Regions from separate parts of the Pseudoalteromonas sp. OANN1 genome, predicted to be linked through region 2. Evidence: predicted binding sites of a transcription regulator. Region 2 holds the regulator's gene; the other holds the start of a gene.
What was found. The regulator sigma-54, encoded in region 2, starts transcription at its own class of promoters, with help from an activator protein. The targets are predictions, from matches to a motif close to GTTGGCACGNNNNTNGNNT.
Positions count from the first base shown of each region.

Region 1: the regulator sigma-54 is predicted to act here: its motif matches at 5,200-5,218, upstream of glnA (glutamate--ammonia ligase).

Region 1 is NZ_JAMXSE010000013.1:81,460-89,648, forward strand. Features, by position in the region: gene ntrC (nitrogen regulation protein NR(I)) at 1-1,344, opposite strand, end outside; gene glnL (nitrogen regulation protein NR(II)) at 1,341-2,423, opposite strand; gene NH462_RS12365 (DUF4124 domain-containing protein) at 2,962-3,468, opposite strand; gene glnA (glutamate--ammonia ligase) at 3,735-5,141, opposite strand; gene NH462_RS12375 (ABC transporter permease) at 5,786-8,189, opposite strand, start outside.
Region 2 is NZ_JAMXSE010000007.1:159,086-167,274, reverse strand. Features, by position in the region: gene rapZ (RNase adapter RapZ) at 1-68, opposite strand, end outside; gene ptsN (PTS IIA-like nitrogen regulatory protein PtsN) at 61-519, opposite strand; gene hpf (ribosome hibernation promoting factor) at 521-808, opposite strand; gene NH462_RS08580 (RNA polymerase factor sigma-54) at 838-2,337, opposite strand; gene lptB (LPS export ABC transporter ATP-binding protein) at 2,384-3,109, opposite strand; gene lptA (lipopolysaccharide transport periplasmic protein LptA) at 3,109-3,651, opposite strand; gene lptC (LPS export ABC transporter periplasmic protein LptC) at 3,641-4,195, opposite strand; gene kdsC (3-deoxy-manno-octulosonate-8-phosphatase KdsC) at 4,192-4,743, opposite strand; gene NH462_RS08555 (KpsF/GutQ family sugar-phosphate isomerase) at 4,743-5,714, opposite strand; gene NH462_RS08550 (calcium/sodium antiporter) at 5,724-6,683, opposite strand; gene NH462_RS08545 (ATP-binding cassette domain-containing protein) at 6,858-7,658, shown strand; gene mlaE (lipid asymmetry maintenance ABC transporter permease subunit MlaE) at 7,661-8,189, shown strand, end outside.

The DNA of each region.
Region 1 (8,189 bases), on a different contig from region 2:
ACCTATCTTTAACGCCGCATCTTGCTTATGACCATGACAGGCATTGAGTGCGGATTTGATCAGCCGTGTTTCTAATTGTGCTTGCACATCGGGCCAAATATGGTCTTTTCCTGTACGTAACTCTGAGTCTAACCAAGTTTGGAATGCGTCCAGCCAATTACCATGTTCTAAGGCGTCAATCTGTTGTGGTTTTTCTAGCTCTTCGGGCAGATCCGCTGGGGTGACAAGTTCGCCCGGCGCCATTACCGTTAACCAGCGGCAGGTGTTTTCCAGCTGTCTAACGTTGCCTGGCCAATGATAGGCTTGCATTTTTTGCAGGGCATGTTTGGAGATGATTTTTGGCTCGGCTTTTAGCTCTTTGGCGCTTTTTGCAAGAAAGTGATCGCACAGGGCAGCGATATCTTCAGGGCGCTCACGTAAGGCTGGTAGTTTTAACCTGACGACATTTAGACGGTGAAACAAGTCTTCACGGAATTTACCTTGCTTTACCAGTGTCTCTAAGTCTTGATGGGTAGCCGCGACGATACGGACATCGACCTTCACGCTGTTGTGACCACCAACCCGATAAAACTCACCATCGGCGAGTACGCGCAATAGCCGAGTTTGTACGTCCAGTGGCATATCACCGATTTCATCTAAAAATAAGGTGCCACCGTCGGCTTGCTCAAAGCGGCCACGGCGCATGCTGTCAGCGCCAGTAAAAGCGCCTTTTTCATGGCCGAACAATTCAGACTCGACGAGATCTTTGGGGATGGCAGCCATATTGAGCGCGATAAAAGAAGCGTCTTTTCGCGGGCTGTGATTGTGCAGCGCGCCTGCCACAAGCTCTTTACCCGTGCCTGATTCGCCGTTAATCAATACACTCATGCTTGAAGCGGAAAGTTTACCGATGGCGCGGAACACTTCCTGCATCGCTGGGGCTTCACCAATAATGTCGGGGCTATTGGCTTTTTCACTGTGGCGCTTTTGCTTTTTAGTTTGCTGGCCTGCGCGAAATGCACGTTGCACAAGGGAAACGGCCTCGTTTAAGTCGAAAGGTTTGGCGAGGTATTCAAATGCTCCTTTCTTAAATGCGTTGACCGCAGAGTCCAAGTCCGAGTGCGCGGTCATAATGATCACCGGCAAGTTTGGGTAGAGTCCTGCAATTTTATCTAACAAGGCCATGCCATCGATACCTGGCATACGTACATCTGAGATCAGCACTGCGGGTTGCTCATATTCAAGCGCGGTCAATACATCTTGACCGCTGGCGAAGCTCTCGGTTTCAAACTCAGCTCGCTTTAACGCCTTTTCTAAAACAAATCGGATTGAAGCATCATCATCGACTAACCAAACTGATTTCATTGCACGTTTCCTGTTTCGGTGTTGTCAAAGGGAAGGTAGATACTGAACTCAGTGTGTCCTGGCCAACTATCGCATTCGATAAACCCTTGGTGTTGCTCTACCAAAGTTTGTGCGATAGAGAGTCCAAGTCCAGATCCTCCTTCTTTATTCGTGATCATCGGAAAGAACAATGTCTCTTTTACCTCATCGGCGATCCCCGGACCGTTGTCGCTGATACGGATGAGTAATGCTTTTTTCAATAGCCGCTCACCATGATGAAGACGGTGTTTAATGCGCGTTGTTATGGTGATCGTACCGTCATGCTGTAGCGCTTGTTGAGCATTGCGTAGCATATTCAGCAGAACTTGCTGAATTTTGGCTTGATCTATCACAATGGCCGGAATACTGGGATCATAATCTTTTACCAAGGTGATATCGGCATCGCGCTCCAAGGTGGTTAACTTTATCACCGACTCTAACGCCTGATGGATATTACACGGCTCTTTTTGTGGTAACTGATTGGGTCCAAGTAATCTATCTACCAACTCGCGCAATCTATCTGCTTGCTCAATAATGAGCGTGGCACATTCTTCCCGTTCTTGTTGATCAGTTTCGTACTGCAATAATTGCGCCGCACCGCGGATCCCACCAAGTGGATTTTTTATTTCATGGGCAAGACCGCGAATGAGGTTTCGAGCTGCCTGAAATTGGTGCATTTGATTGGATGCTTGGTCATAACGCAGGGCATCATCAACACGGCGACATTCCACTAAAATATACGCCTTTTCTGCAAGGTAAACTCGTCTGGCATGCAGACTTAGTGTCGCAACACGATTATCTACGAATACCACGTCTACCCTGTGTTGCTGGCAGTCTACGCCATCTTGTAGCACGTATTTAGAGAGCCGTGGCAGGTCTATATGATGATGATTAAACACACTATCAATTGCCAGTCCAACAAGCCGTTTAGTGCTGAGTCCCAGTAGTTCACTACTGCTGTAATTGGCATAGTGGATCATTAAATTTTGATCGAGCACTAAAATCGCGGTTGAGAGAGATTGCCAAACTTTATCCAAGTCAATCGAGTTATGTTGATCCATATATGTTCACCGTGCACCAATGTGGTGCAATGAGAATAGCATAGCTTTGCATCCATTGAAGTAAATTATTACCTAAGCTCAGAAACTAGGGGTTTTCGAACTCGTATCCTAAACTTGTTATTAATAAAGCATGCCAACTTTAAGGTCTTAGTGCTTTGTGTCAAAAAATACATCTAGCTCGTGTCTGTGGGGGGAGCCTTTTTGTCACGTTCTGCATGAGCGGGTGTGACTTTCAAAGCGCTAAGTATGTTACCGAACAGGGTGACTGCTTTCCTCCTCAAGCTGCGAGTGTACATCGAGCTACGAATGGCGAGAAAGCCACCCTTACAGGTGTGATGCGGGTCGTCCAACCTAACTGGCGAGATAAATATTTATTGCGAACAAAGGCCGAGGTCTACTATCAAGTTCAGGTTGGTGAGCAAAGGTTGTGGATTGAACACAATGACATGTCGAATTTGGCTTCCTCAATACCAGAGGAAATGAGCATAGTATGTTTGCAACTACTGGTTGAAAGTCAGTGTAGGTAAGCAATATCGCTTTAATTATTCACGGTATTGCGGTGCAAAAAGAACTTATGAGCATCGCTTTGGGCGACTAACATACCTTTTTGATTAAACACTTTCATAACCACAGAATGCTCGCCGCGATCAATGCCACGCAAAGCAAACTGAGTATTAGTTTGCTTTGGCCCTGTGGCTGTTCCATTGAGAAAGAGTTGCACGCTTAAACCTTGGGTAAATCTAGGCTCAATGGTGCCTGTTACGTATACGCTGCCACTATTATCGCGGATTGTTTGCTCATGCTCTGGGGAAGTGATTTTAGCTGTATATTGAATCGTTGGTGATGTATCCGTTTGCTCGAGAATTTTAGTATCAACACTTGGCATGGTTAAGGCGCTGGCATTGAGTTTGACTTCTTTCGAGCCAGGTTGCGGTACATCCGAATAGACCCAATGGCCGTTTTTGTCTTTCCAGCGATAGATTTTTGGATTGGACTCTGCTGCAGCATCAATGCTTGTTAGGGCTAGCGTCATGCTAACCGACATTATAAGAAACCACTGACGCACCACAAATCTCCAGAGCAAACTACTGTTCATACTGTAGTATAGCGCAGTTGGAATTGCGAGTTGCAAATGAATAATTCCCATAATGACAACATAAAGGCAACTTTCTTTAAGCTTTTGAATTGCATCAAAAAAGCCCGTAACAACGGGCTTGAGAACACATATGATTAAGAGTGCCAGAAACGCATAATGAGTTTTGGCTCTACAAGCTCAATACGGCAGTATTGAGCGTAGTAGTCGGTTAGCGATTAAACGCTGTAGTACATTTCGAACTCAACTGGGTGAGTTGTCATGTTTAATTTTTCAACTTCTTTCGACTTAAGTGTGATATATGCATCGATTAGGTCGTCAGTGAATACGCCACCTTGAGTTAAGAACTCACGGTCAGCATCTAGAGAAGCAAGCGCTTCATCAAGTGATGCTGCAACAGTTGGGATTTCTGCTGCTTCTTCCGCTGGTAGGTCGTATAAATCTTTATCCATTGCATCGCCAGGGTGGATCTTGTTGCGGATACCGTCAAGACCAGCCATCAGCTGGGCTGCGAAAGCTAGGTATGGGTTAGCCGCAGGATCTGGGAAGCGTACTTCGATACGACGACCCTTCTCTGATGGGATCACAGGGATACGGATTGATGCTGAACGGTTACGTGCTGAGTATGCAAGCATAACTGGCGCTTCAAACCCTGGTACTAGACGCTTGTAAGAGTTTGTTGCTGGGTTAGTGAATGCATTGATTGCTTTAGCATGCTTAATGATACCACCAATGTAGTAAAGCGCTTCTTCAGATAGACCGCCGTACTTGTCGCCTGCGAAGATGTTCTTGCCGTCTTTAGCAAGTGATTGGTGGCAGTGCATGCCTGAACCGTTATCACCAACGATTGGCTTAGGCATAAAGGTTGCTGTCTTACCGTATAGGTGAGCCATGTTGTGGATAACGTACTTCATCTCTTGGATTTCGTCTGCTTTAGTCACCATCGTATTAAAGCGAGTCGCAATCTCATTTTGACCAGCAGTTGCTACTTCGTGGTGGTGCGCTTCAACAACGTGGCCCATTTCTTCAAGTACTAAACAAGTAGCTGCACGCCAATCATTAGACGAGTCTACCGGTGCTACTGGGAAGTAACCACCTTTTACGCCAGGGCGGTGACCTGTGTTGCCGCCTTCGTAGTGCTTGTCTGAGTTCCAAGCTGCTTCTTCAGCATCGATTTTGTACATAGAGCCAGACATGTCAGTTTTAAATTTAACATCGTCAAACAAGAAGAACTCTGGCTCTGGACCAAATAATACGGTGTCTGCAATACCTGTTGAACGCATGAACTCTTCAGCGCGTTTAGCTACTGAACGTGGGTCACGCTCGTAACCTTGGTGTGTGTTTGGTTCAACCACGTCACAACGAACGATAAGCGTTGTTTCTTCTGCGAATGGGTCTAGCTTTGCACTTTCTGCATCAGGCATAAGTACCATGTCAGATTCGTTGATGCCTTTCCAACCAGCGATAGATGAGCCATCAAACATTTTGCCGTCTTCAAAGAAGTCTTCATCGGCTTGATGATGTGGGATCGATACGTGTTGTTCTTTACCTTTTGTATCTGTGAAACGTAAATCAACAAATTTTACGTCGTGCTCTTTAATAAAATCTAAAACCGATTGTGACATGTGTCCTCCGACTCGTTGGGTTATTTTTTGCTGCAATGTACTGCAATTGCACACAGATAAGCTTGATCTGTGCCATGTTTTTAAGTTTTTGATAAGTATTGATTTTTAACTTTTGGGAAATTTAGGGATTAGCTTGTTGCACTAACTTGGTGCGTAAATGTTTCATTATGGTGCGCAATGTTGGTGCAAGCGATTCCCTGTGATAGTCACTTTATCTTCGAGTAAGTGTTTGGAGTATTGGTATAGATTATGAAGTGCAACAAAGCAAAAATTAATTTAATGCGATAGCTGGGATCAGGGGTCGTGTTTTAATAAAAAAAGCAAGGCGCCTTGAGGGAGACGCCATGCCTTCAGGGAGTTGACTTTATCGAAGCTCAGGCTAGGGCCTGTTGATCTTTGCTGTTTGATTTTTGTTCTCCTGAGTGTGTTTTGGTCGCGACGCTCGACTTGCCGCCTAGTAATCTAGGCAAAAGTTGAGCAACAATGAACAAAGCGCACTCAGGTGAACCCAAAGGGCAGCGCTTGATTAGCATTTCTACTGTGTTATCGCCTGACTCACATAGAATAACTATGCTACGCAGGCTCTGCCTTGTACAAATACCAATCAAACTGCTGCAAAAACAAACTTGAAAGGTAAACAGGCCCTAGTTACTTCTCAGCGAGTATAACGCGGGCTTAGTAATAACCCCGCTGGCGGCTAATACAGTTGTTGCAGCGGTAATTCCGATGATAAGCGACAGTGGTAATACGAATCCAAGCAGGGAGACACTAAACATGACCTCCGAGTTTGCCAGCCATGCCATCGCTGCAACGGTTGCAAATGTCGCACATCCAAGAGCCGTAAAGATAACTTTAGTATTTTCTCCTAGTAATCCAAGTACAATACTTTTTGGCGACGCACCAATTGCCATACGCACTCCGAGTTCATAGCGACGCATAGAAACACCGTAATTGAGTACGCCATATATGCCAATTAGTGCGATAAGTAAGGTGATGGTTGCCAGAGATAGCGCAGCCCAACCTGCAACTTGGTGAATTGCGAGCGAGTTAGATAGCTGTTGAGACAAAGGTTGAATTTCAGCAACGCGCCAGCGTTTAGATATTTGCGCCATGGTCTGGTTTATGGATTGGGGAAGTATCTGCTGCCCTGTGTGCGTTTGAATAATAAACGCTGGTGTATAGGCTGACAGTCTGTCCACAGCCCACATGCGAGCGGTATCAGGCTTATCTGGAATGGCTAAATTTTCACTAATACCTATGATTTCATACTGAACATGACGACGGCCATTGAGCCAATAAAAGCGTTTACCTATAGCGTCTCCTTGTGGCGCAAGTTGTTCTGCAAAGGCTTGATTAACAATAAGCACAGCTGATTGGCTATTCACTTCTTCAGTGGTGAAATTGCGGCCTTGTAGCAGACTAACCTCCATCAGTGGCAGGTAAGATTCATCAACGATGTTACCAGACACTGAATACTGCGTCTGGAATCCTGAATCAGTTGCAAGAAAGGTACTGAGTCCAAATTCAATCGGTGTGCCAGTAGTTAAGCTGACCGCTTTGAATTGTGGGTTTTGTTTGAGCGCAGCGGTAACATCTAGTAATTGTTGTCTGCGCTCGGCATAAAATGCATCTCTTTGTTCACGGGCTGGACGTTGCTCTACAAGTTGGTTGAGTTCAACCTCATAGCGTTCAGAGGTTGAGAAATTAGGAGATTGGTTGAGTAATCCCCATGCATTGATAAAAGTTTGCGAGCAAGCGAGTAACAATAGGCTGGCTAGAAATAGTTGGCTAAAAATTAAGGCTTTTCGGGTTTCTGTTTTGATTTGGATCCCAGTGCCTTTTCCGCTGCTTTGGAGTTGGCTATTGAGCTGCTTAAAGTTAATGCGTTTGCTCACAAGCCATGCACCGAGCGATGCCAATAACACGGCAAGAATTAAGCACAAGGCAACCGTGATGAAATTTGTGCTGAGGTTGAGTACGCCAGGTAGGCTATCAGCAGCTACCAGCCTAAGTAAGTAGTAGCATAATTCACTCACCGCGAAGGAAAGCATCGCGGCGCTGCTTGTGAGGATTAAGAGTTCGATAAATATGCCCCGAGATAAGTGGCCGCGTCCAGCGCCAAGTGCAGCCTTGATTGCCATATCACGTTGCTGATTTACCGCTCTGGCTAGAATAAGGTTAGCAATGTTGGCACAAGCAATGAGTAGCAGGCAAAGTGCGCCTAAAAGTAGCCAAATAGTTTTGCTGGCACTATCACCGTGGATTTTTTCTCGCAGCGGTAACAGCTCCAACGTAATGGTCATATCATCAAAGAAAGAAGAGCTGGCTGTTTGGGTTTTAAAACGGCTGTTGTAATGCGTGGATAGCTGGTGGTTGATAGTGGGAATGTCTACCGCCCCCGCTTTTTTAATCAACACGTGTCGATTAGGACCGGTGATCCCCCAGTGCTGCGCATCGCGGCGTTGGAATGAATAATAATCCCAAGGCAACCATACGTCAGTCAGACGACCCGGAGTAAGCATTTCAGGTTCGCGATTTTGCTCCGATAGCACACCAATGATTTTAAAATTTACTTGGTCTATTTGAATCGATTGACCGACGATATCGGCTGCTTGACCATAATATTTTTGCCAAGCTTGATAGGACAATACCGCGATTGGCTGCATTGAATTAAGGCCTTCGTCTGCGCTCGGTCTACGACCTAAGTGAAAAGTAAATCCAAGCATCGGCATAAATTCAGGGGTGGTGTAAGTGGTATTGACTTGCGGCGTTTCAACTTTACTTCTAATCACCTCTTCGGAATAGCCAAATAGGGCGGTTTGCGACTCCGGCGTTTTTTCATTTTCATAGATCTCAAGCAGCATAGGTATCGGAGTGAAATCATCAAACTCCACTCTATCCTTGATATAGTGCACTGCTTTTGAAACGTAAAGCTGCTCTGCATTGGGGTAAGGCAACGGCGCAGAGAGAATAGTAAAGTTTAAATTAAACATCGCCACGAGCGTACCTAGTGTGAGCGCAAGCGTAGAGATAATCGTGATGGTAAAT
Region 2 (8,189 bases):
ACAGATTTACCAGAGCCTGAGCGGCCACTGATAATGATAAGCTCGAGTCCTTTTTCTTCATCACTCATCAAGTTCACCTTGGATCACTGCATATAACTCGTCATCACTTTTTGCTTGCCTAAGCATTTTGCAAAAAGACTTGTCTCTGAGTGTATCAGCAATCGCCGCTAAGGTCTTCAGGTGCTGTTGATTATCACCTTCGGGTACGATGAACGCGACAAAAATATCGACAGGCTGCTTATCTATGGCTTCAAACTGGATCCCTTGCTCGCTAACAAGCACCATTGCAAGGATTTTATCCAAACCTTCAAGTCTACCATGAGGAATGGCAATACCTTTACCGATCCCTGTGCTGCCTAATTTCTCTCGCGCCATTAAAGCGTCTAAGATAGCATGCTGACTGGTATTTGGAATTTGGCTATGAGCCAGTTCGCTGATGTATTCTAAAATACGTTTTTTGCTATTAAAAAGGACCGCAGCTTTACTGCAGTCCTTGTTCACCAATTCACTTAATTTCATCTTAGTGTCGAGTGAGCTTCTCTTTGTGTTTAATAACTTGACGATCTAGCTTGTCGATAAGGCCATCAATTGCGGCATACATATCTTGATGCTCTGTTGATGCAAATAGCTCGCCGCCGTTTACGTGTAATGTTGCTTCTGCTTTTTGTACTAGCTTCTCGACATCAAGGATCACATGCACGTTATTGATATGATCAAAGTGCCTTTCTAGCTTCGCAAACTTGTTGGTGACATAGTCTCTTAATGAGTCAGTAATTTCTACATGGCGACCAGTTAGATTTAGTTGCATAAGCATTTTTCCTTCTTGGTTTTTACGTCTTATATCAAGCTTTTACGCTGATTTGACGGTGGAATGGCTAGGGATTCACGATATTTTGCAATCGTACGTCTCGCTACCTTAATTCCTTGCTCAGCTAAGATATCTGCAATTTTGCTGTCACTCAATGGTTTCGCGGTATTTTCTGCAGCTATCAGCTTTTTGATAAGTGCTCTAATTGCTGTAGAAGAGCACTCACCTCCATTTTCTGTACTTACATGGCTAGAGAAGAAGTACTTCAGCTCAAATATTCCCCGAGGTGTATGCATGTATTTTTGTGTTGTCACACGGGAAATTGTGGACTCATGCATCTCAACCATTTCAGCAACATCATTTAGCACCATAGGGCGCATTGCTTCGGGGCCATGTTCAAAGAATGCCTGTTGTTGTTGCACAATGCAATTGGTAACTTTTAATAAAGTATCATTTCGGCTTTCTAAGCTTTTAATAAACCACTTCGCTTCTTGTAAATGTGAGCGAATAAACTGACTATCTGTACTGGATTTCGCTGTTCTAGACATCGCAGCATAATGGTCGTTTACTTTTATTTTAGGCATAGCATCAGGATTTAGCTCTACGACCCAACGACCTTTTACTTTTTTCACCGATACGTCAGGGATCACATATTCAGGCTCTTCATGAATAATGCTTGCCGCTGGTTTTGGGTTAAGACTATGAATTAACGTCATGACCTCTTTGAGATCGGCTTCTTTAAGGCGTGTTTTCTTAGTCAAAGTTCGATAGTCACGGCTGGCAAGCAAGTCGATATGCTCTGTCAGGATCATTTTCGTTTCGGCAATCCATGGCGTATCTGGGGCGAATTGATTTAGCTGAATACACAAGCATTCTTGTAAACTACGCGCTGCGATACCGACAGGATCGAAAAGCTGAATACGTTTGAGCACGGCTTCGACTTCATCCAGCTCAATAGGCTCTTCGCTACTCTCATCATTAATGCTTTCTAAAATGTCTTCGCAAGACAGTGTTAAAATGCCTGACAGGTCGACCGCTTCAATAATCGCAATCGCAATCGCTCTATCTGTTGGACTAAATGGTGTCAGCTCAAGTTGCCACATGAGATAGTCGTGGAGAGATTCAGAGGTTTCCCCTTGATAAACATTATCGTCATCGGGAAGTGGGCCTGAGCTTGCAGCGGGCGCTGCACTCATATACTCGTCCCAAGTGACATCCATGGCGAGGTCATCGCTCACCGTGTCTTTGCTCATGGCTGTATCTGAGTCTATCTCATAGTCACTAACCTGCACTTCATCGCTTGAATCTTGATTGTCGTCAGCACTGCTCTTTTCTTGACTGTGTTGGTCAGTGTTTTCGCCGTCAGTATTATCACCTTCTTCCACTTCCAACAATGGATTGCTGTCTAATGCTTCTTGTATTTCTTGTTGCAGATCCAATGTACTAAGCTGCAGCAAGCGAATGGCTTGTTGCAGTTGTGGAGTCATTGTAAGTTGCTGCCCCATGCGCAGCTGTAATGATTGCCTCATGTATCTCTAACAATCCTTTTTAACAGTTATTAATACTACGTCTTAACTATAGCTTGAATTGTTCGCCTAGGTAGACATCTCTTACGGTTTGATCTGCCAAAACATGTTCTGGCGTGCCTGCAGCGATTAACTCACCATGTGAAACGATGTAGGCTTTTTCACATACGTCCAGTGTTTCTCTAACGTTATGATCGGTGATTAGCACACCGATACCGCGGTTTTTTAGGTGCTCTATGATTGTCTTTATATCTAACACCGAAATAGGATCAACACCAGCAAAAGGTTCATCTAACAGGATAAACTTAGGGTTAGCGGCTAAAGCGCGAGCAATTTCTACGCGTCTTCTTTCGCCTCCCGACAATGCCATGCCCTGTGAGTCGCGAATGTGTTGGATATTAAACTCATCCAGTAACTCGTTTAGTTCAGCTTCTCTTTCAACTTTAGATAAGTCTTTTCGAGTTTCTAAAATCGCCATCAAATTTTGATAGACCGTGAGTTTTCTAAAGATCGAAGACTCTTGCGGTAGATAACCAATACCAAGTCGCGCGCGGCTGTGCATTGGTAGCAAAGTGATATCTTCGTCATCAATCTGAATAAAACCTTTGTCGCTTGGTACTAACCCTACAATCATATAAAAGGTCGTGGTTTTACCTGCGCCATTCGGGCCCAATAAGCCTACAATGCTGCCAGCTTGAACACTTAAGCCAACATTTTTGACGACCTGGCGGCCTTTATAACTCTTTGCTAGACCAGTTGCTTTGAGCTCGCTCATTAATTGTTACCTTCTTCCTGCGCTTTTTTATCTTTTGCGTCTTTTTTGTCATCAACAGGAACAAGGATGGTTCTTACACGGGAATCTTCTTGGTCTGAGCGCTCAGCACTGATCAGTTGCTTTTCAATGTCATAGGTGATGACCTGAGCATTGATTTTTTGCCCAGTTTGATTGATTTCCGCATCGCCAGAAATGACTAAGGTGCCTTTCGCAACGTCGTAGCGAATTTCGTTTGCTTTGGCTTCTAGCAAATTACCATCAGGTTGACGTTCGCTGAAAATAGCTGGGCTGCCAGTTGCAACAAGCAGTTGCTTGTTAGTACCAAGCTCCGCGCGGCGATGGACTTCTAGGCGATCGGCATTTATTTTTCTGTTGCCATGAATAATAACAACATTCTGTTCAAAAATACCGATGTTGCTTTGCAGTTGAGCTTGCTGACGGCCAGCATCAATAATGACTTCATTTTGTTCTGCAGCAATTACTAGAGTAGAACTTGCAAGCAAGCCGATGAAAACTAGTTTGTTAATGATTTTACTGGTCATAATAAATTGTCTTTGTGTGGTTGATGAGTTCGATCACTTGCTTTTGTAGATCCGCATGCAGTCCTTTACCCGTGATCCTAAGACTAGGACCCGTGATAACGACAGGGTGTTCCGACTTCATCAATTTTTGCTTAATTTCAACTCTTACATTATCGGCATTGATATCGGTGATCATGGCGTTAGGCGTTAAATTCTTTGCCAGCACATTGCCCTCTAATATCAAGGTATTATTTTCGTATAGTGTTGCTTCTAATGCACTTATTTGCCAATTTTGCTCACCGTTATATAAGGTGAAAATGGGCTTTTCAAAGTGACTAAAGCCAAGATCTTGATACAACTCCATCTTATCAGCAGTTACCTGATAGTTTAATAAGCCATTTTCACTATAGGTCGTTTGCTGAAGTGTGGTTGCAACATAATCGGGCTTAGCTAACGGTTCATCTTCTTTTGCTGAGTCCACCTCTGATGGATTAAACATGGGCGACCACATCCATACCATTATTGAAGCGAAAACAATGAGTAAGATGACACGCAATACGGTCATGTACTTGATCCTTTGGAAGTCAATAAGTGATTTTGGCTGAGCATTAGAAGATCAGTCAGTTCTCTCACAGCACCAAAACCACCAGGCATCAAAGTGGTGTAGTGGGCGATACGTTTGACAAGAGGATGTGCATCATTGACGGCAACGGCAAAACCGACCTGTTCCATTACGGGTAGGTCTGGACCATCATCACCAATATATGCAATTTCGTCATCACTAAGGTTGAGCTTAGTCTTCAATTCATCATATGCCACTAACTTGTTTTCTTGGCCTTGGTAAATATAAGTTACATTTAAACTAGTCATGCGTTGCTGAACTATTTGTGAATGTCTACCTGTGATAACGGCGACTTCGATACCACTATCAATCAAGGCTTTAATACCAAACCCGTCTTTGGTATTAAATGCTTTCAGTTCTTCACCATTGTTACCAAGGTATATACGTCCATCTGAGAATACGCCATCAATATCGCAAATCAATAATTTGATTTGTTTTGCTTTTTCCCAAGCTTCAGTTGAAATCGTCTGATATAAATCTTCAAATTGCATTACAGCACCCCCGCTCTAAGTAAATCTTGCGTATTCAAGGCGCCAACCGGTATGTTGTTTTTGTTTACCACAATCAAGCCATTAATTCGTTTGGTTTCCATGATATTGAGTACCTCTGCTGCGAGCATATCGGCGCGTGCCGTCGTACTTTTAGCCGTCATAACTTGCGTGATTGGGGTGGTGTGAATATCGATCTTTTGTTCGATAATACGGCGCAAGTCGCCATCGGTAAAAATACCTTGCAATTGCGAGCTTTCATCTACGATTGCCGTCATACCTAAACTTTTAGCTGACATTTCAAATAAAGCTTCTTTAACTGTGCAATGACTTTTAACCATAGGGATTGCATCCCCTTGATGCATGACATCAGCAACGGTTAGTAGTAGACGTCTTCCTAAACTACCACCTGGATGGGAAAGTGCAAAATCATCAGCCGTAAAGCCTCTGGCTTCAAGTAGCGCAACCGCGAGTGCATCGCCCATCACTAGCGTAGCTGTGGTGCTCGCCGTGGGTGCAAGTCCTAATGGGCAGGCTTCTTTTGATACCTTAACACAAAGGTGAACCGTCGCATTACGAGCCATTGTAGAGCTCGGGTTGCCTGTCATAGAAATAACGGGGGCCCCTAAGCGCTTTATCACAGGCAGGATTGAGATCACCTCTTGGGTTTCCCCTGAGTTGGAGATCATCAAAACCACATCATCTTTGGTGATCATACCCAAGTCGCCGTGACTTGCTTCTCCTGGATGAACAAAAAATGCAGGGCTGCCAGTACTTGCGAGTGTCGCTGCGATTTTGTTTCCGATGTGGCCGGACTTACCCATGCCAATCACGATGATACGACCTTGGCAGCCAAACATAATTTCACAGGCTTTTACAAATTGTTGATCAACAAACTGTTGCACTTCTTCTATTGCTGCAAGTTCAGTAGCAAAAACTTGACTTGCAGAATCAATAAATGGGTTCGTTGTCACAAGGCTTCCTTAAATGATGTAGTAAATATAACCGACGAAGCTTGCGACAAGTATGCCACCTTCCAAGCGGTTGATGCGGCGCTGACCTGTTAGGCTGAGGCTCATTAGGATAAGCAGCAGTGTCGCGCCAAGCATAATAAAGATATCACGTGACGCAATATTGGCGTCGAGGACAGATGGGTTAATAATCCCAGCAATCGATAGCACTGCCAATATATTAAAGATATTCGAGCCAATAATATTGCCAAGCGCTAGATCGTCTTCTTTTTTAAGTACGCCAGCAACACATGCCGCAAGCTCGGGTAAACTAGTACCAACGGCGATAATGGTTAATCCTATTAGCAGGTCACTCATGCCAAAATATTTGGCGATGTCAACCGCGGCGCCAACGAGATAGTCCGCGCTAATAGGCAGTAAAATCATACCCACGATTAACCAGAAAACGGCTTTTTGAGTTGGAATATTATTTGGCACTTCTTCACAGGCTTCACTGACAAATGGGTCATCATTATCTCCACCACCACGCTTGGTGATAATGATAAGTGCAAGAAGAAAAGCGGCGAAACCGACTAATAACAAAACACCTTCTACGAAACTAAAGTGGTTATCACTAACGATATACCAAGCTGCCAATGAAACGATGACTAACAGCGGCATTTCGCGGCGCAAAATACCAGAGCCAACGGAGAGTGGCCTTAATAACGCGGTGAGACCCAAAACGAGTAAGATATTGGCGATGTTAGAACCTATGGCATTGCCCACGGCGGTGTCTGTTTTATCTGCAAGAGCGGCTTGCGCAGCAACCATCATTTCTGGTGCTGAAGAACCCATGGCCACGATAGTTAAACCAACAATTAATGTTGGCACACCAAAGTTTCGTGCAAGAGCGGCCGCACCAAAAACAAAGCGGTCAGCACTCCAAACCAGTGCAATAAAGCCAAGAATGAGAATAACAAACGATAAAACCATGAACCTCTAGCCAATAGGATTAAAATTTCGATAGATACTACCAAAAGCGCTCTGGAAAGTATAAGCAAACCGTTACATTTCACTACTTACAAAATTTTACCAAAACGATTTTCCATCTTGTTTGAAAAAAAAGTATCATACTTGGATGAATATAGTCTGGATCTGGAGAGCGACTTGTCGCAGTCAATTGTAGAAATCAAGGATGTAACCTTCTCTCGGGGTGAAAGGATCATCTACAAAAACATGAGCTTTTCCGTACCAAAGGGCAAAATTACCGCAATAATGGGACCGAGTGGCATTGGTAAAACTACCATGTTGCGATTAATCGGTGGTCAGCTTAAGCCTGATAGCGGTGATATTCTTTTTGCTGGAAACAGTATTCCTAACATGTCACGAGCAGCTTTGTATCAAGCTCGAACGCGGATGAGTATGTTATTTCAAAGCGGCGCTTTGTTTACCGATATGAGCGTGTTCGACAATGTGGCTTTTCCTCTACGCGAGCATACCGAATTATCTGAAGAATTAATCCGTTTAGTGGTGCTGATGAAGCTTCAAGCGGTTGGTCTTCGTGGTGCAAAAGATTTAATGCCGGCAGAGCTTTCTGGTGGTATGGCAAGACGCGCGGCTTTAGCACGTTCTATTGCACTTGATCCTGAATTAATTATGTACGATGAGCCGTTTGCAGGTCAGGACCCGATCTCCATGGGCGTTCTAGTTCGGCTGATTAAGTCCCTTAATGAAGTATTGGGGTTATCGTCACTGATAGTCACTCATGATGTTACGGAAGTGCTGAGTATTGCCGACCACGTCGTTATTATTGCAGAGCAAGGTGTGATTGGTACAGGAACCCCTGAGCAGATGCTTGAACACGAATCGCCATTAGTACAGCAGTTCTTACAGGGCCTTGCGGATGGACCTGTGCCATTCCACTTTAAAGCGCCTGATTATCAGCAAGCGCTGTTGCAAGGAGAGTGAGTATGGTCGACTTTTTACAAAAACTAGGCCACAAAACCCTCAGCCGTTTTGCTGCACTTGGCCGTGCCACAACAATGCTTTTTGGGGCGCTATGTAGCTTACCCAATTTCCGAAAAGGCACGCCGCTGTTGATAAAGCAACTTTACATGGTTGGTCATCAATCATTGTTGATTATCATGGTGTCTGGTTTATTTATCGGCATGGTATTGGCATTACAAGGCTATACCGTGTTAGTTGGGTATGGCGCTGAAGATAGCCTTGGACCTTTGGTTGCTTTGAGTTTACTCAGGGAGTTGGGCCCCGTGGTGACTGCACTCTTATTTGCAGGGCGTGCAGGCAGTGCGTTAACTGCAGAAATCGGTTTGATGAAGGCTACGGAGCAATTATCTAGTTTAGAAATGATGGCGATAGACCCGCTTAAGCGCGTGGTTGCCCCTCGTTTTTGGGCCGGTTTTATTAGTATGCCGTTACTCGCATTGATATTCTCTGCGATCGCTATTTTAGGCGCACACTTGGTGGGTGTTGATTGGT